One region of the Cellvibrio sp. QJXJ genome, then DNA from elsewhere that is predicted to be linked to it. Evidence: riboswitches for the same ligand, from Rfam matches in the RefSeq annotation. Region 1 holds a riboswitch; the other holds the start of a gene.
What was found. Region 1 has a riboswitch for thiamine pyrophosphate ahead of NNX04_RS06050 (FAD-binding oxidoreductase). Riboswitches for the same ligand answer to the same signal wherever they lie in the genome.

Region 1 (9,398 bases):
GATTATTGGGGCTAGCGACAGTATCTGCATGGCTAACATACGTGAATCATCGTCTGAACCTTCGTCACAATTGATGAGCCTACGGCAATTATCGGCTTTAGCCAAAATCGCATTGCAGCTGGTCTGCACAGTAGAGGCATGTGCGGCGACACCTCAAAGCTGCCGGAGGAGAGATGAAGCCTAAACAGTGAAATGATACGAAGCGGGGAACGTGGCAATCCCGACCACTCGCCCACGGCCAGAAGATCGGCACAGGCAGGGGCTTCGCAAGAAGCGCTGATGAGTGTGGGGAATAGGAGGATGTAAAAAGCGAATGGCTTTCTGTAATGGAGGGTATATCGGTTGAAATATTACCGACAGGGGCAACTCTGGCTGACGTACATCTGGTTTACACGCGTGTGAACTTTTGCTGATTTCAATCTATTAATTTCCCCGAAGGGTAGACACTACCCTTCGGGGAGTAGTCCGCCTGAAGGGTATTAAATCCACTCAGGAGGACTGTATGAATCCAACATCGGAAACGATGAACGCTGCGTCCTCTGACGAGGCGACAGGCTGGCACCAGATTGACTGGGAAAAGGCTTATCGCTCCGTTCGGAAGACGCAATTGAAGATCGCGCAGGCGACTAAGGCCGGTGATTGGCGAAGGGTTTTTCGACTTCAACGATTACTCGCTCACTCGTTTTACGGGCGCTGTATGGCCGTAAAGCGGGTAACAGAGAACCGGGGTCGCAAGACACCGGGCGTGGATGGTGAAACATGGAGTACGCCAACCGCCAAATGGAATGCCGTGAAGCGTTTATCACATAAGCGGGGCTATCAACCCAGACCGCTAAAACGGGTATGGATACCCAAACCCGGCAAGCAGGAAAAACGTCCGCTAGGTATCCCGACGATGTTGGATCGGGCAATGCAGGCGCTTTACCTGCAAGGATTGGAGCCTGTTGTAGAAAGTACCAGTGACCCGAAAAGTTATGGCTTCCGGCCTGACCGATCGACCACTGATGCGATGGTGGAACTCTTTCACTTACTGGCGCCCTCTGTGGCACCAGTATGGATTTTGGAAGGGGACATCAAAGGCTTCTTTGACAACATTAACCACGAGTGGCTGCGTCGCAACGTCCCTATGGACAAAGCAATGCTCCACAAATGGTTAAAAGCCGGTGTGATCGACAAGTGCCAGTTTGCAGAAACGAAGGCAGGAACACCGCAGGGCGGGATTATTTCGCCCTGCTTGGCTAACGCCACACTGAACGGATTGGAGTTTCAACTAAAGGCGCATTTCGTGCAAAAAGTTGGAGTCACCAAATCCAAGCGGCTTGGGTTGCAGGTGGTGAGGTATGCGGATGACTTTGTGATTACAGCTTATTCGAAAGAATTGCTGGAAAACGAAGTGAAACCTTGGGTGGAGGAATTCTTGTCGGTACGAGGGGTTCAGCTATCACGGGAGAAAACACGCATTACTCACATCAACACCGGTTTTGATTTTCTGGGGTGGAACTTCAGAAAATATGTACCCAAATCACCGTATCGAAAGGCCAAGCTGTTTATCAAACCATCTAAGAAAAACGCGCAAGCGTTTTATCAGAAAGTGGCAGCGATAATTAACAACAGCGGCGCATTAACGCAGGATGCATTAATTGGCCAATTGAATCCGGTATTGCGAGGATGGGCGGAATACCATTCTCCAGTAGTGGCAAAGCAAACCTTCAGCAAACTGGAGCACCTTATTTTCTGGCGGCTATGGCGGTGGGCAAAACACAGGCATCCAAATAAGTCCATCGAGTGGATTCGGAAGCGATACTTCAAATCCATTAATGGGCAAAAATGGGTGTTTGCTCTAGCGTACAAATTGCAATCGGGAGAAACGAGGTATCGCCGACTCTACGGGTTAGCGAGTACCCCTATCGTGCGCCATAAGCGTCTACCAGCGGATTACAATCCGTATGACGCGGAGCACGAGGAAAAATGGGAGGCACTACGAGTCCAGCGGATGCGGCATAAACTGCGCTACCGCAAAGAAGTTTGGTCGTTATTTGCCAGGCAACTTGGTCTATGTGCTTTCTGTGGTGGCGGAATATCAATGCAAAGTGGCTGGCATGATCATCACATCGTAAGACGTGTTGACGGCGGGTCTGATCGCAAAGATAACCGTGCTTTGCTTCATCCTAACTGCCATGCCTTGGTTCATAGCCAAGGGAGCACAAAAGAGTTGCAATACAGTGGGTTAGGTGTGTAATATTCGCGCCTCTCTGATGTTGCCGGCTGAATTAAATCAGCTTGCAGTAAACTTGAGCCGTGTGCGATGAAAGTCGCACGCACGGTTCTTAGGGGGGAATGGGTCAGTAATGACCTGTTCCTACCCAACCGAAATGGCGCGATAGCAAAGCGGTTATGCGTCGGATTGCAAATCCGTTGAGCCCGGTTCGACTCCGGGTCGCGCCTCCATTTTTCTTTTACTTACCGAAGTAAAAGCACTCTGCCCGAGTGGTGAAATCGGTAGACACAACAGATTTAAAATCTGTCGATCTTTTGGTCGTGCCGGTTCAAGTCCGGCCTCGGGCACCATATGTAATTCCCAACATTTTAGAACGACTGAGAAACCCGCCCTGAAATACAAAGCAGAGCGGGTTTTTTTATGATTTTCTATTTGCACTACGCCAGAGCTTTCGGTGTAGTGTCTACACTAAGGGGGCACAAATCCAAGGGCGGTTTGTTCCCTGGGTTCCTCGCTATTTTTAGTTTTTGTAAGTGTCATTTATGTCCAATATTGCGCTAGTAGTTATTTGTTTGGTTATTGGGTTGTTATTTCAGCGCAGCAAGCGGTTGCCGGAAAATAGTTCGGCTTCACTTAATTTATACGTCATTTATGTAGCTTTGCCGGCATTGGTTCTGCTTGAAATTCCCAAGCTTTCGTTTAGTCATCAGGCAGTTATTACCGTAGTTGCTGCCTGGTTGATTATGCTATTTGCAGCAGTGCTTACCTGGGTGACTGCGCGCATGTTGTCTTGGTCACGCGAGGTGACGGGGGCAATGTTGCTGCTCGTTACATTGGGGAATACGGGGTTCGTGGGGATCCCGTTGATTGAGGCGCATTTGGGTGTACACGCTTTGCCCTATGCCATCCTCTATGATCAGTTGGGTACATTTATCGCACTTAATACGGTCGGTGTCGGGCTTGCGTGCTATTACTCAGCAGGTCACGGGTCGGTACTTGGCATTGTGCGCAACATCTTGTTATTTCCACCGTTTATTACCCTGATAATCGCTTTCATGGTGGCTATGTTTGGTAGCTATCCGGCGTGGTTGGAGGCGGTGCTTGCGCGAATTTCGTCTACACTGGTTCCAGTAGTGATGGTGGCGGTGGGGCTGCAGTGGCGATTTGCGTTAGAGCGCGAGCATTTATCACCGCTATTATTGGGGTTGTTCTACATATTAATTGTGACGCCGGCTTTTGCGTGGGGCGGGCTATGGTTGTTTGATGTGCGCGGTTTGGCCGCTGATGTGATTTTGTTGGAGGCGGCAATGCCTGCAATGATTTCTGCTGGTGTGCTGGCTGCCACTCATAATTTAGCGCCTCGTTTGGCGGCCTCGATGGTGGGTTATAGCCTATTGCTGGGTTTATTGACGGTGTGGGGTTGGCGTTTATTGCTTGGCTAGGATTTTCCAGGCTGCAGGTGTTGCGTTGATTGGTGGGAAAATAAAAAACATGGATGAGGCTTGCCGCGCGTTTTTATAGTGTCGGCGGGGTTAATAAATTGCTTGAATGGAGTCCATCATAATTGGATCCTTATCTTTATTATCTGATTGAATTATCGGCAGCTAATCCGGCAGTGGTGGCTGAAGATATTTACACTGTAAATGGTGAGTTATTGCTTGCGCGGTCAGCGCCGCTTGATGAAAAAACCTGCCTCGCCCTCCAGGGCAAAACTCTCGCTCTCCCGCTCGCCAATTCTATTGAATTAAAGACAGTTATCACCTCAGGCGATTTGCTGCAGCATTTGTTGGGCACGATTCGTTCAACCGAATATTTTCAAGCTCTAGCAGAGCAGAAGCATCCTCTGAGTTCTCTTGAGCCTGTATGTGCCAAGTTGTCGGATCTACCGTTATTGCAGCAGTATTTGACGGTGATGGCAGCGCAAATGAATGATTTATATCAACGCACACTCTGCGTGAGCCTCTGGGCACTTTACATCGCGCAGGAGATGCGCTTGCCTGCGGCGGAGTCTGGTGAAATATTTTGGGCGGCAATTGCCCATGATATTGGTATGTTGCACATCGATCCGCAAATCCTTCATAAATCCGAAAAATTAACCGCTGAAGATTGGCTGCATATACAAAGCCATGTGGAAATTGCGCGTAGTATTTTGATGGATGTTCCCGGTTTATCTGCTGAGATAGTTGCTGCGGTCAGTGAGCATCACGAGCGCTGTGATGGCACGGGTTACCCTTTGGCTAAAGTGGAGAGCGAACTTTCCATTGCCGGGCAAATTCTTGCCGTTGCCGATTCAATTGTGGGTATTTATTTTAATCGCTTTAAGGCGCAGGGGCGGCGTTGGCGTGAGGTGATTCCTATTCTGGAGATGAATCGCGCTGCTTATTTGTATCGCAGTTGCGACATTGTTACTACCATGATTTTGCGCAGCGAATTGCCTTTGCCCAATGTGGTGCATGGTAGTGGTGTTCCTGAATTTGCTGAGCGGATGTTGCAACAAAACTTGCAGCTACAGAATTGGTTTACGCAATTGCGCGATTGTTTGACCTCGGTGGGGTATACCCACGGCGACCGAAAGCTACATGCATTGCAAAACGTTATTTTTCATATTGCTACCACCTTTAAAGGCAGCATGTTGTTCAAAGAAGATTTGCGTGAGTCCCTTGAATCCATGGCGGGTAAAGAGGGTAATAGCATCACTCAAGCAGTTGCGGATGCCTCGCTTAGGCAAGAGGAAATGAAATTTCATTTGCAGCGCTTGAGTCGAATGGTGCAAATGTACATCTCATCGGGTGATGCCAAAGACCCAAAAATTTTACGCAAAATAGAAGAGGGTTTTACAAATATCAGCGGCCGTATTAAGTAAACAAATAGTTCATCACAATACGCCGCCAGTTTCCTGATATTAACGCCCGTTAAAATTACTGTTGATGCCAAAAGGGTTGGCCAATGGTTGGGGTGCTCGGGCTGGCCGTTTGGCGTTTTTGCATCAAGCCTGCTTTAAATGCTTTGCGGCCTGCATCGATTGCATCGGCAAAGGCTTCGGCCATCAGTGGCGGGTTGTGCGCCTTGGCCACTGCCGTATTTAATAAAATCCCATCAAACCCCATTTCCATTGCTTCGGCGGCCTGCGAGGGCGCGCCCAGTCCCGCATCAATAATCATCGGTACGTCTTTAATGCGCTCGCGCAGGGTGCGTAAATTGTAGCGATTTAACAAGCCCTGGCCGGTGCCAATGGGTGAGCCCCAGGGCATCAATACTTCGCAGCCCACATCCAATAGTCGTTTACATAAAATTAAATCATCGGTGCAATAGGGCAGTACTTTAAAACCTTTTTTAATCAAAATATCCGCAGCTTCCAGTAACCCAAAGGGATCGGGTTGCAGGTTGTAATCGTCGCCGACTACTTCCAGTTTGATCCAATCGGTATTAAAAATTTCGCGCGACATTTCAGCCAGCGTCACGGCTTCTTTTACCGATTTACAACCGGCAGTATTGGGCAGCAAACGGCAGCCGCTTTCCTGAATATAGTGCCAAATTGCATCGCCATCGCGATTGGCCGGGTTTTGCCTGCGCAAGCCGAGCGTCACAATTTCACTGCGCGATTGAATAACCGATTCGCGCATTAATTGGGGCGATGCATAAAGGGCGGTGCCCAATAAAAAACGACTGGAAAATGTTTCGCCGTAGAGCGTGAAATCTTTTTCAGGTTTGTTGTAGCTCATATCAACCTCCACCAACCGGTTTGACGATATCGATTTGATCGCCATTGAATAATTCGCGCTCAGGGTAAGTCGAGCGAGGTACAAATTCGCCATTAATTGCCACGGCGATTTTAGTGTCGCCATAACCCCATTGTTGCAGGGCAACGCTGAGCAGCACCTTGTCTGCCAGCGTTTTGATTTCGTTGTTTACACTCAGTTCAATGGTCATAAGCTCGTGCTTTTTAGTGGTGATTTAACAGTGCAGAAAAAATCGGCTCCGGTTTTTTAAAAATATGCGCTAGCACATTTTCAACCACGGCCGGTGCAAGTAAATACCCATGGCGAAATAATCCATTAGCGCTGATCAGGCCATCCTGAATATTTACTTTCGGTAAGTTGTCCATAAACGCCGGGCGCAAATTGGTATCCATTTCGATAATACGTGCCTCAGCAAAGGCGGGCGACAAGGTGTAGAGCGCGCTGCTTAATTCAAGGCTGGATTGCAGCGTAACCGGTGAGCGATCCTCACTTTCAATTTGAGTTGCGCCGATAATAAAACGATTGCCTGGTTTCGGCACCACATAAAGTTGATAGCGCGGGTGCATTAAGCGCACCGGGCGTTGCAGGTGAATTTCGCTGGTTTCTACATGCAGGGTTTCACCGCGTACGCCGCGCAATTGTCGCATTTGGGTTTTGGCGCCCAGCCCGCGGCAGTCAATGACTAAATCAAACTCTTCTGCAGTGCCGTTGGCGATGACTTTTCCCGCTGCGACATCGACAGCGGTGTGTTCTCGCACTTTAATCGCGCTATTAATAATGTCATCGCCCAATAGTCGTAGGAATTCACGATTGTGCAGGTGACCTTCTTCTTGCAGAAATAGTCCTTGCTGAAAATTCGGGCTTAAATCCGGTTCCAAGGTCTGAATCTGTAATTGATTTACTGTTTCATAGCGGCTGCATTCGGGAATCACAAAGTGTAATTCGCGGGTGAATTGTTCCAGCTCGCTGGCGTCTTGCGGATGTGCCACGACCAAGCTGCCGTTGCTAAAAAAGAGCGGGTCTGTTGTGTTGCGATCAGTATTGAGTTGATTGGTCCAGCGCGGCCAGTGGGTGAGCGCAAATTGGCCCATGCGGTAAACGCCTTCATCCGACACCACGGCTTCGCTCAGCGGTGCAACCATGCCTGCCGCCGTAAACGCGGCGGCGCGTTTGCTTTGGGGTTCGCCGGGCGTAAAACTACCGGCTTCAAACAGGGTGACATCAAGCCCGGCTTTGTTTAATTGCCAGGCGAGTAAACGCCCGAGCAAACCGGCACCCGCTATGGCAATAGTTTGTGGGGTGGATGAATGGTGTGCGCTGAGGTTGGCCGCGGATTGTTTGGTCGAAGATTGTGTGGTCATAGTGCCTCTGAGTCGAGGCGGAGAGCGGGCAATAGCCGTGGCTGATGCACCTTGTTCCCTCCGCAGGTATTAGCCTGTTCAGGTTCTACGGATTGGGCCGAACCCATCTCAGCCTTCGTATGGCTCACTCATTAAGTGAGGCACCAAGGCGCTCCGACAAGAAGGTGGCCAATATACTGGCCACCCATTTAGTTCGCAATCTATACGCGAGCTATTTGTGGGTAGATCTATTTTTTAGTCGGGCAAGTTCAGTTCGCGTTGCGAACTTCCTCTACGCGACAAATTAATTCCCCGTGCGCAAGGCGTGTGCTGATTTCACTGCCGGGAATGACTTGATCGCTGTCGGTAATGACTTTGCGGGTTTGGGTATCGGTCACCAGTGCATAGCCGCGCTCAAGTGTACTGAGCGGGCTGAGCGTGTTGAGCATACGCACTGATTCGCCCAAGGCTTGTTTTTTGCGATCAATCAACCGGTGTTGCGCCGTATACAGCCGTGTTTGGGCGTTTTTAATGCGCTCGGATAATTGTGCGAGTCTGATTTGCGGGTGATGCGCTTGCTGGCGTAGTCGTAGTTGTATCAGCTGGTTTTTGTAGTTCGCCAGTAGCTTATGGATGTGATTTTTGAGGCGCAACTCCAGGTTATCCAGCCGCTGCGCCTGCTGTTCCAAGCGTTCACGCGGGTGGCGCAAGCGCTGGCGCAGGTTGTGCAGATGCTTTTGCCATTGCTGCAAGCGGCGCAACATGGCCTCTTCGAGCAGCACTTCAAAGCCGATAAATTTATCCAGCCAATCATCGCCATCGGGCACTAACAGTTCTGCCGCTGCGGATGGTGTGGGTGCACGCAGGTCGGCGACAAAATCGGCGATAGTGAAATCCACTTCGTGGCCGACGCCGCAAACAATAGGCAGCTTGCTGTTGAAAATCGCACGCGCGACACTCTCTTCGTTAAATGACCAGAGATCCTCCATCGAGCCACCACCACGGGTTAGCAGTAGTACATCAAACAAGCCGCAGCGATTGGCTAGATCTATGGCTTTTATGATTTGCGGTGCGGATTCTTTGCCCTGTACCGCAACGGGAATCACGGTGACGGGAATGCCGGGAAAGCGGCGCTCAAGTACGCTGAGGACATCGCGGATCGCGGCGCCAGTGGGCGAAGTGATAACCCCAATGTGTTTGGGCAGCGGAGGCAGGGCTTTTTTGTGTGCCTCGTTAAACAGTCCCTCTTGCGACAGCTTGTGTTTTAGTTCATCAAACGCGCGTTGAAGGGCGCCGCTACCGGCTTCTTCCATGTGTTCGGCAATGATTTGGTAGTCGCCGCGGCCTTCATAAAGGCTGACGCGGGCGCGCAGTAGTACATGTTGCCCCTGCTGTGGTTTAAAGCGCACCAGCATATTGCGGTTGCGGAACATGCAGCAGCGCACTTGGGCTTGCTCGTCTTTCAGGGTGAAATACCAGTGGCCCGAGGAGGGGGTAGATACATTGGAGAGCTCGCCCTCCACCCAGAGCAGCGGTAAGTGGGTTTCCAGCAGTTGACGTGCCTGTCGGTTAAGCTGGCTAACGCTGAAAATCTCGCGTTCAGTGGTTGTTGGGTGCAGGGTATTAGTCATAGGGCGTCATTCTAGGGGAAGGCTTGCGGCGGGTATAGTCTCGATCGTCGCCTTTAAGCTGCCTTACAACACTAGATATTGTGGTTTTTGGTTTACCGGCGGCGCCCAAGTCGCTATACTTCCGCGCTTATTTTTTATCTGCTTGAGGTTGGTTGCTATGTTGCGAATTGCTGAAGAAGCCCTCACCTTTGATGACGTATTATTGGTGCCAGGTTATTCGGATGTCACTCCGAAAGATGTCTCCCTGAAGACTCAGTTGACTCGCAAGATTCAATTAAATATTCCCCTCATCTCCGCCGCCATGGATACCGTGACTGAATCCCGCTTGGCGATTGCCATGGCGCAGGAAGGTGGCATTGGTATTATCCACAAGAACATGTCCATTGAAGCTCAAGCGGCTGAAGTGCGCGCGGTGAAGAAATTCGAAGCCGGTGTGGTGAAAGATCCTATCACTATCGATTCCGCTGCC
Region 2 (9,398 bases), 540 kb from region 1:
ATGCGCGCCCATTTGCACTGTGCCGGGTTTGGGTAAAACCCTCCTTCATGCCGGGCCGAATCGTTACTTGTCAGTTACAAGTCCTTCGATACGATGTTGGTCTGTTGCCTTGCTGCCGATTTTTTAACTACCAAAAGGGTCTTTTATGACTATGTCCATTGAAATCGTATTGGTGATCTTTGCCGTACTCGCCCTGCTTGGGGTGGTGTTCGAGGAAGTTATCCATATCAATAAAGCCAAAACTACTTTGTTTTTCGGCAGCTTGTCGTGGTTGGTGATGTTCATGTTTGCCGGTGATCACGCACACCAGGAAGTGATGCTGGAAAAGCTGAATCACAACCTGTTGGAGATTGCGACACTGTGGTTGTTCCTTATGGCGACCATGACTTTTGTTGCTTACCTCAATGCCAAGGGAATAGTGCAGTCCGTCGTGCAGCGCCTGTGCCCCGCACAGATGAGCACCCGCAGTTTGATGATATTGGTAGCCTTGTTTGCCATGACACTGTCAATGGTGTGCGACAACGTGACCGCAACCTTGGTAACGCTCGGCTTGGTGCATGCTTTTGATGTGGATCAGCGCACGCGCATCAAACTCGCGGTGTTGGTTGTTTTTGCGGTTAACTCTGGTGGTGTTGCCTTGATCACCGGCGATGTCACCACGCTGATGATCTTCCTCTCCGGCCATGTGACAATGCCGCAACTATTACTGCTTTGGGTTCCGGCGATTGTAGGGGTCATGGTATTAGCGGGATTGATGTTCCCTGGTGTGTCCGGCCAAGTTGCTACAGAAAAAGATGCCCGCACCTTTACTGGCATGGATTGGGCGATTGTCGGCACCTTCTTCAGCACCATTGCCTGCACCATGTTATTCAACTTTTTCTTTGGTGTGCCGCCGGTACTGACCTTTTTGGTGGGGCTGTCAATTATGTTCTTTATTGGCCATTTTATGGACATGGACCCGGAAGAAACGCGTATTTTGGAATATGTACGTCAAATCGAATATGAAACCCTGTTGTTCTTTCTCGGGATTTTGTTATTGGTCGGTATGCTCAAAGAAATTGGCACCCTGGATTTGCTCACCAATTTCTATGCCCAGTTGGCTCCGCAATACGCCAACTACTTGATGGGCTTGTTCTCCGCCATGATCGATAACGTGCCCCTGACAGCAGCGCTTCTCAAATCGGAGCCCGTGTTGCAAACACCCGAATGGTTGGCGTTGACCTATGGCGTAGGTGTGGGTGGTTCATTGTTGGCAATTGGCTCTGCGGCGGGAATTATCGCTATGAGCAAAGTGAAAGGGCTAACCTTTGGTGCATTCTTGCGCTATACCCCCTTTGTATTTATTGCGTATACCTGTGGTTATGTAGTCGCTTTGACATTGGCCAATGTAGTATTTGGTTGATCGCCAGGAGCGGTGCTGAAAAACCGGAGCTTTGACTCCGGTTTTTTTATGGGCGATCGAAAACCCGCAAGGGGTAAAAAGGGTACGAATTTACACACAATTTATAAAGTTATTTCACGCCAGCTGTCAGCATCCGCACATTCTTTGCTTTAACATTTTTTCACTTTTCTGCGGAGCACTTATGTCGTCATTGGATATCGCCAAGCTCGACCTCATGTATGTCGGGATCATTATTTTTACCGGGCTGTTAGGCGGTGTGATCGCCAAAAAAATAAAGGTACCCGACATAGTCCTTTTTTTGCTCATCGGGATTGGTTTGGGGCCCACCATCGGCGGGGTATTGCATGTGCCAGCTGACTCAACGATGAATCAGCTAATTCTCACCATCGGCGCTTGTTATCTGCTGTTTGAAGGCGGGGCAACGCTGCGTTTTGCTGTGTTAAAAGAAATATGGATTTCATTAGCGGTGATCGCTACCTTCGGTGTATTAATTACCGGGGCGATCATTACCTACGCCGGCGTCTGGTTGGGCATTCCTATTGGTGTTGCACTGGTGTTAGGGGCGTTGACGGCATCCACTGACCCCGCCACTCTGGTACCGATTTTCAAACAAGTCCCGATTAAAGATCGGGTATCACAAACGGTTATGAGCGAGTCAGCGCTCAATGATGCCATGGGTGCGATTGCGACATTTGCAGTGGTGGCTTATGTGATGGGAACCGGCGAGGGGTTTAGCTTGACTCACTCCCTGGGGGAGCTGGCGTATGAGGCTGGCATGGGCTTGGTGTTAGGGGCGATTGTTGGCTACAGCGCCGCGTTTTTAATGGCGCACAACAGTTTTGGTATTTTTCGCGAAGTGACGCCATTTGTGATTATCCTGGCAGTTATCACCGTCTATTTGCTGGCCGACAAAATCGGTGCCTCCGGTTTTATGGCGGTATTTACCTGCGGTGTGATGATCGGCAACAAAGAGACATTTAATTTGCCGCTCGATGATCATGAACACGAGTATCTGGAAGATTATGTGGGTAATACCGCGCTATTAATGCGTATGTTTATCTTTATCCTGCTGGGCTCGCAGGTAGATTTCCACTTGCTCAAAGAATACTTGGGTGTTGGTCTGGTCCTGTTGTTTATTTTTATGTTTATCGCCCGTCCCCTGACGGTATTTATTTGCGCAGGCCCTGACCGTCGTGCCAAGTGGACATGGAAAGAGTTGGTATTTATGAGTTGGACCCGTGAAACCGGGGTAATCCCGGCAGCGCTGGTGGGTATTCTGGCTGGCATGAAGGTGCCGGGTATCGATGTGGTCGGTGCAATCACCTTTATCTTTATTCTGGGCACCATTTTGATCCAGGCTCCAACCACTGCACTGTTGGCAGGGAAATTGGGCTTATTGAAATCCCAGGAAAAATAACCTCACCGGTAGGGGCGCAGCAAGCGGCGTCCCTACCTTTACTCTGCAGCTTAACTCCAATAGACTGCGGTTTTCTTGTCGGGGTGCTTTTTGTTCGCTGTATGCGGGCAACGAGGCTGAGATATACCCGCCGACCTGATCCGGTTAGTACCGGCGTAGGGAACGAGAGCCTCCAGTTTTTGCATGCCTATTAAGTGTGCCTTGGTTATTTCTCTCCTTTCCGCGCTTTACTGTTTTTACTCATTGCGGAAATTTAATGAACCCTCACCTGCAGACCCCTATAGCCCTGACCATTGCTGGTAGCGACAGCGGCGGTGGTGCCGGTATTCAAGCGGATCTAAAAACCTTTTCCGCGCTGGGAGTATTTGGTACCAGTGCCATCACCTCGCTCACTGCGCAAAATACTATGGGGGTGCAAGGTGTATTGCCTATTCCTCCGGCGTTTGTGCAGCAGCAAATTCATTCGGTATTGAGTGATATCAATGTCGGTGCGATCAAAAGTGGCATGTTGGCAACAGCGGAAATTATTGCAGCAGTGGCTGAATCCCTGAGTGCTTACCCACAAATTCCTTTTGTACTGGATCCGGTAATGGTCGCCACCAGTGGCGATAGATTATTGGCAGAAGATGCAATCCACACACTGATTGGAAAATTGCTACCACTCGCTACGCTGGTTACTCCAAATTTGCATGAGGCGGCGGTATTGTTGAACACGCGCATGGCGCAAAATCGTGAGCAGATGCAATTGCAAGGTGAACAAATTATTGCCTTGGGCGCGCGCGCGGTATTGATGAAGGGCGGGCACACCGATGGTGAGGAAGCAACCGATTTATTAATTACCCCGACGGGCGTTGAAGCTTTTTCTGCGCCGCGGCTAGCCACTAAAAATACCCACGGAACCGGTTGTACTTTGGCATCGGCAATTGCCGCTGGTTTGGCCAAACAATTATCACTCAGTGACTCGGTCAAACAGGCAAAAAATTATTTACATCAAGCCTTGGTGCACTCTGAAAAATTGCACATAGGGCAGGGCTCAGGCCCGGTTCATCACTTCTATTCTTTTTATTAAATCACGTTCTATTATCCAAATTTATTTAAATACCTGATTAAGACAAGGCCACTATTATGAATACCAGCGTCGAAAAAATTCTCAGCCAAACCGCCGAAGTCGATAAAGCTTCGGTACAGCCCTTTACTGGCTCACAAAAAATTTATGTGCAGGGTTCGCGCGCGGATATTCAAGTGCCCATGCGTGAGATTACGCTCGCTGATACTCCGACTGATTTTGGCGGCGAGAAGAATCCACCGGTACGTGTCTACGACACTTCCGGCCCTTACACAGATCCGAACGTAAAAATTGATTTGCGCACCGGTTTGGGCGATGTGCGCACCGCCTGGATCGAAGAGCGCAATGACACCGAAATATTGGAAGACAGCCATTCGGAATTTACTAATGCGCGCCTGAACGACCCTAAATTGGCGAGCCTGCGTTTCAATCTCACCCGTAAACCGCGCCGCGCCAAACCGGGCATGAACGTATCGCAAATGCATTACGCCAAAAAAGGGATCATTACCCCGGAGATGGAGTACATCGCCATCCGCGAAAATATGGCGCTGGCCCAAGCGCGTGAATTGAGTGTAGATCCTCAATATAAAGCTTTGGGGCAGCAGCACAAAGGCATGAGTTTTGGTGCAAGTATTCCCGATGAAATCACTCCGGAGTTTGTGCGCGATGAAGTGGCGCGCGGCCGTGCGATTATCCCTGCAAATATCAATCACCCGGAATTGGAGCCGATGATTATCGGGCGTAATTTTCTGGTAAAAATTAACGGCAATATCGGTAACTCAGCATTGGGTTCATCAATTGAGGAAGAAGTAGAAAAACTTACTTGGGGTGCACGTTGGGGCGCGGATACGGTGATGGATTTGTCTACCGGCAAAAATATTCACGAAACCCGCGAGTGGATTATTCGCAACTCCCATGTACCTATTGGCACTGTACCTATTTATCAGGCGCTGGAAAAAGTAGACGGTGTTGCGGAAAATCTGACGTGGGAAATTTTTCGCGATACATTAATTGAGCAAGCTGAGCAGGGTGTGGATTATTTTACGATTCACGCCGGTGTGTTGCTGCGCTACGTGCCGCTCACCGCTAAACGTGTGACGGGCATTGTATCGCGCGGTGGTTCGATCATGGCCAAGTGGTGTCTGGCGCATCACAAAGAAAATTTCCTTTACACCCATTTCGACGAAATTTGCGAAATCATGAAAGCCTATGACGTTAGCTTTTCATTGGGTGATGGGTTGCGCCCTGGTTCGATTGCTGATGCAAATGACGAAGCGCAATTTGGCGAGCTGGAAACGCTCGGTGAGTTAACCAAGATTGCGTGGAAACACGATGTGCAATGCATGATTGAAGGCCCGGGTCATGTGCCTATGCATATGATTAAAGAAAATATGGATAAGCAATTGGAGCTGTGCGATGAAGCACCTTTCTATACGCTTGGCCCATTAACGACGGATATAGCACCGGGTTACGATCACATCACCTCGGGTATTGGTGCGGCCATGATCGGCTGGTTCGGTTGCGCTATGCTCTGCTATGTAACACCCAAAGAGCATTTGGGTTTACCGAATAAAGATGACGTGAAAGAAGGGATCATCACTTACAAAATTGCCGCGCACGCAGCGGATTTGGCCAAAGGCCATCCGGGGGCGCAGCTGCGTGATAATGCGTTATCCAAAGCGCGTTTTGAATTCCGCTGGGAAGATCAATTCAATCTCGGCCTTGATCCGGATACTGCGCGCTCTTATCACGATGAAACTCTGCCGAAAGATTCGGCCAAAGTTGCACACTTCTGCTCTATGTGTGGCCCGAAATTTTGTTCGATGAAAATCACCCAGGAAGTGCGCGACTACGCGGCAAAAAATGGCACTGATATTTCGGTGATTGGCGATCAGGATATTATCAAGATGATCGATGTGGAAGCGGAAATGAAACAAAAATCCAAAGAGTTTTTGGAAGCAGGTGCTGAGATTTATCACAGAGTTTAAATCAGCGACCAGGCTTTAAATCCCCTGCTCCCCTTTGGGAAAGGGGAGCAGGGGATTTAAATAATCAATAAGACTTTATCTATGATCAAAAAACCCGAATTCACTCGCGCGGATGTGGAAATCATTCGCCGCGAAGAAATGTACAAACGTTTTTTCCGTGTAGAAAAAATCTTTCTGCGCCACAAATTATTTGATGGTGGCTGGGGCAAGGAGATTGGTCGCGAATTATTTGTGCGCGGTGAAGCAGTAGCAGTTGTGCTTTATGATCCAAAACAGGATTTGATCGGCATGGTAGAACAATTTCGTATAGGAGCCTTGGATGAGCCTAACGGCCCTTGGTGTTATGAAGTGGTTGCCGGCATGTTGGAGGAGGGCGAGTCGCCAGAAGAGGTTGCGCGGCGCGAGCTAATCGAAGAGGCAAATATAGTACCTTATGCGATGGAGTATATTTGCAATTATTTATCCAGCCCCGGCGGCTGCGACGAGAAGTTACATTTATTTTGCGGCTTGTGTGATCTCAGTGAGGCCGGCGGTGTTTTTGGTTTGCCAGAGGAAGGTGAAGATATTCGCGTTCATGTACTAGCCGCTGATGATGTTTTCGCAGAGTTATTAAACGGTGCGTTTAATAATGCCGCCGCGTTAATTTGTTTGCAGTGGTTGCAAATGAATCGCAACCGTTTGCGTTTGCAAGTTGCTGCAGAATAAATTTTTCTTGCCATTGACTTAGTCCTGTCTGTGACTAACACTTCTCTCAGGGTGAAAAAGAATGTGCGCCCGGGCAATGGTGCGATATCACCCGCATGGTGTAATAAATTATTCGTTTTAATCCGGTACTATTTCGTCCGGGACTACTTTAATCAGGCCTCTATGTTTACATTGCGTGTTGCCAAGGCTCAGCCCGAGTACGTTACTTACAAAGAGCGTTACAAGGTTGATTTACCTTTGCAAATGGCGGAGTGTGAGGCAAATTATGCACGCTTGACGAAATTAACCGCGCCTGTTGAGGCCGATGAAATTCGGTTTATGGTTACTCGTGCAAATCAACAGTGGTTACATTTATTAAGAGTCACCGAGCGCTCCCCCTACACCACCACTCTGGAGCTGAGCCGAACAAGTGTGGGGCAATCATCGCAATGGCTCTCCATGCCCAAACTTACCCTGCGTATGTATCACGATGCCAAGCTTGCTGAGGTATTGGCGTGGGAGGGGCACAAACGTTTACGTCCCCGTTACGACTACCCCAACCAATCCATGTACCAAAGTGATGAAAAATACCAACTAAACCGTTTTTTGGGGGAGTGGTTGAATCTTTGTTTGGAGCAGGGGCACGCGGTTGGTGAACTCGCCTCTTTTTAAAAGAGTGTCGATCAGGTCACAGTGACGCTCAAGTTTTACACTTCTTGGCCTTCGATCATCTCATTTTTCTTTTTTGATACTGGCGTGATAACTCCCTTGCGTATATTGTTGCTGTTAATATCGCTATTAGTTTGACGTCTCAGTCATCGTGACAGGTCGTCAAAGTCCGATGATCTGTTCAAACCCGACAAAAATAACCCAATCACCAAAGAAAACCCGACTATCAAAGGATGAGAGCCGCCAGTGCGTCTGATTCAGATAACCGATTGCCATTTGGGAGCGCAGCAGAGCGAATCCCTTCTGGGGCTTAATACTGACCAGAGTCTTGATGATGTTTTGCAGCTGATTCAAACCTCTGAGGTTGGTTTTGATCATCTTTTGTGTACTGGCGATGTGGCCAGCGAAGCGCATAGAGATTGTTATCAGCGTTTTGAAACCAATATTCGCCGCTACTTCTCCCAGCCTATGAGCTGGTTGCCTGGCAATCATGACTCAGCGGAATTGATGGCCGCCAATCAGGAGCGCCTTGGCATTCAAAGCCGTTTGGTGATGTTGGGGCAGTGGGTATTGGTTTTATTGGACTCCAGTGTGCCCGGACAGGTTTACGGTCAGTTGGCTGCCAGTGAACTGGATTTTCTTGAGCATGCCTTGCGTGCGCATCGCGATAAGCATGTGATTATTTCCCTGCATCACCAACCAGTGCTGGTGGGGAGTGTATGGATCGATCAATACATAGTGCGCAATGCCGATGCCTTCTTCCAGCTGATTGATGCCCATACGCAGGTAAAAATTGTGACCTGGGGGCATGTCCACCAAGAGTTCCAGCAGCAGCGCAAAGGTGTCACCCTGCTGGCCACGCCTTCAACTTGTGTGCAGTTCAAACCCAAGTGTGATGATTTTACAGTGGATACCCAAATGCCCGGTTATCGCTGGTTTGATCTGCGTGGTGACGGTAGTTTTGATACGGGTGTGCTGCGCGTTACTAACAAACAGTATGTGATTGATTATAAATCGGCAGGTTATTAATCCCCCATGGCGGCATTGGTGTACATCCATGGGTTTCTGAGTTCCCCTCTCTCCTTTAAAGCGCAGCAAACGGCGCAATGGCTCGCGCAGCAGCACCCGGAAATCAGCTTCCACTGCCCGCAACTCCCCCCTTATCCGGCACAAACCCAGCTGCTGCTGGAGGCATTGGTTGAATCGCTTTTGCCTGAGCCTGTGTATTTAATGGGAAGTTCACTGGGCGGTTTTTGGGCGACTTGGCTGGCAGAAAAATATAACTTGCGTGCGGTATTGATTAACCCGGCGGTGCGCCCGCAGGATTTTATGCCCGCCTATTTAGAGGTTGACCTGAAAAGTTATCACACCGATGATAGCTACCGCTTATGTGCGCACCACATAGATGAAATTATCGCTGTGGATATAGCTCCCTCGCGCCTACAGAATTATTGGCTATTGGTACAAGCGGGCGATGAAACCCTCGATTACCGCAAGGCGGTACAAAAATATGCAGGTTGCAAACAAACAATAGAGGCGGGTGGCGATCATGCCTTCCAGGGCTTTGAACGGTTTTTTGCTGACTGCATGGATTTTTTTAATCACTAGGCTTTTTTTTAACGACTCAGCTTTTTTTAACTATTCAGCTTTTTAAATTAATCGGTAAACAGAAAATAAGATGGCTAATTATTCCGCAGAAGATATTGAAGTACTCACGGGATTGGACCCGGTAAAAAAACGCCCGGGCATGTACACCGAAACCACACGCCCCAATCACTTGGCGCAGGAGATTATCGACAACTCGGTAGATGAGGCGCTCGCCGGCCACGCTAAAACTATTGATGTGATTTTGCATAAAGATCACTCGGTCACAGTGGTGGATGATGGTCGCGGAATGCCGGTGGATATTCATCCGGAGCAGGGCAAGCCCGGCGTAGAAGTGATTTTGTGTACGCTCCATGCCGGTGGCAAATTCTCTAATAAAAATTACCAATTTTCCGGTGGTTTGCACGGCGTAGGTGTATCCGTAGTGAACGCCTTGTCGGAAAAATTAATTGTTACCGTGAAGCGTGACGGCAATGTTTACCAGATGGGTTTCTCCAATGGCGATAAAGCCAGCGACCTGGAAATTATCGACACGTGCCCCAAGCGTCAAACCGGTACCAGCGTCCA

Region 2: another riboswitch for thiamine pyrophosphate. It lies ahead of thiD (bifunctional hydroxymethylpyrimidine kinase/phosphomethylpyrimidine kinase); the one in region 1 lies ahead of NNX04_RS06050 (FAD-binding oxidoreductase).

The regions. Positions count from the first base shown of each region.
Region 1 covers NZ_CP101662.1:1,412,816-1,422,213, reverse strand. The annotation lists gene ltrA (group II intron reverse transcriptase/maturase) at 503-2,239, shown strand; tRNA gene NNX04_RS06080 (tRNA-Cys) at 2,375-2,448, shown strand; tRNA gene NNX04_RS06075 (tRNA-Leu) at 2,482-2,568, shown strand; gene NNX04_RS06070 (AEC family transporter) at 2,761-3,660, shown strand; gene NNX04_RS06065 (HD-GYP domain-containing protein) at 3,783-5,081, shown strand; gene NNX04_RS06060 (thiazole synthase) at 5,137-5,940, opposite strand; gene thiS (sulfur carrier protein ThiS) at 5,942-6,148, opposite strand; gene NNX04_RS06050 (FAD-binding oxidoreductase) at 6,162-7,319, opposite strand; TPP riboswitch at 7,358-7,485, opposite strand; gene xseA (exodeoxyribonuclease VII large subunit) at 7,568-8,929, opposite strand; gene guaB (IMP dehydrogenase) at 9,087-9,398, shown strand, end outside.
Region 2 covers NZ_CP101662.1:1,949,394-1,958,791, reverse strand. The annotation lists gene nhaD (sodium:proton antiporter NhaD) at 146-1,402, shown strand; gene NNX04_RS08485 (cation:proton antiporter) at 1,584-2,819, shown strand; TPP riboswitch at 2,889-2,998, shown strand; gene thiD (bifunctional hydroxymethylpyrimidine kinase/phosphomethylpyrimidine kinase) at 3,076-3,888, shown strand; gene thiC (phosphomethylpyrimidine synthase ThiC) at 3,945-5,873, shown strand; gene NNX04_RS08470 (NUDIX domain-containing protein) at 5,955-6,578, shown strand; gene NNX04_RS08465 (DUF1249 domain-containing protein) at 6,741-7,229, shown strand; gene cpdA (3',5'-cyclic-AMP phosphodiesterase) at 7,473-8,255, shown strand; gene NNX04_RS08455 (YqiA/YcfP family alpha/beta fold hydrolase) at 8,262-8,834, shown strand; gene parE (DNA topoisomerase IV subunit B) at 8,905-9,398, shown strand, end outside.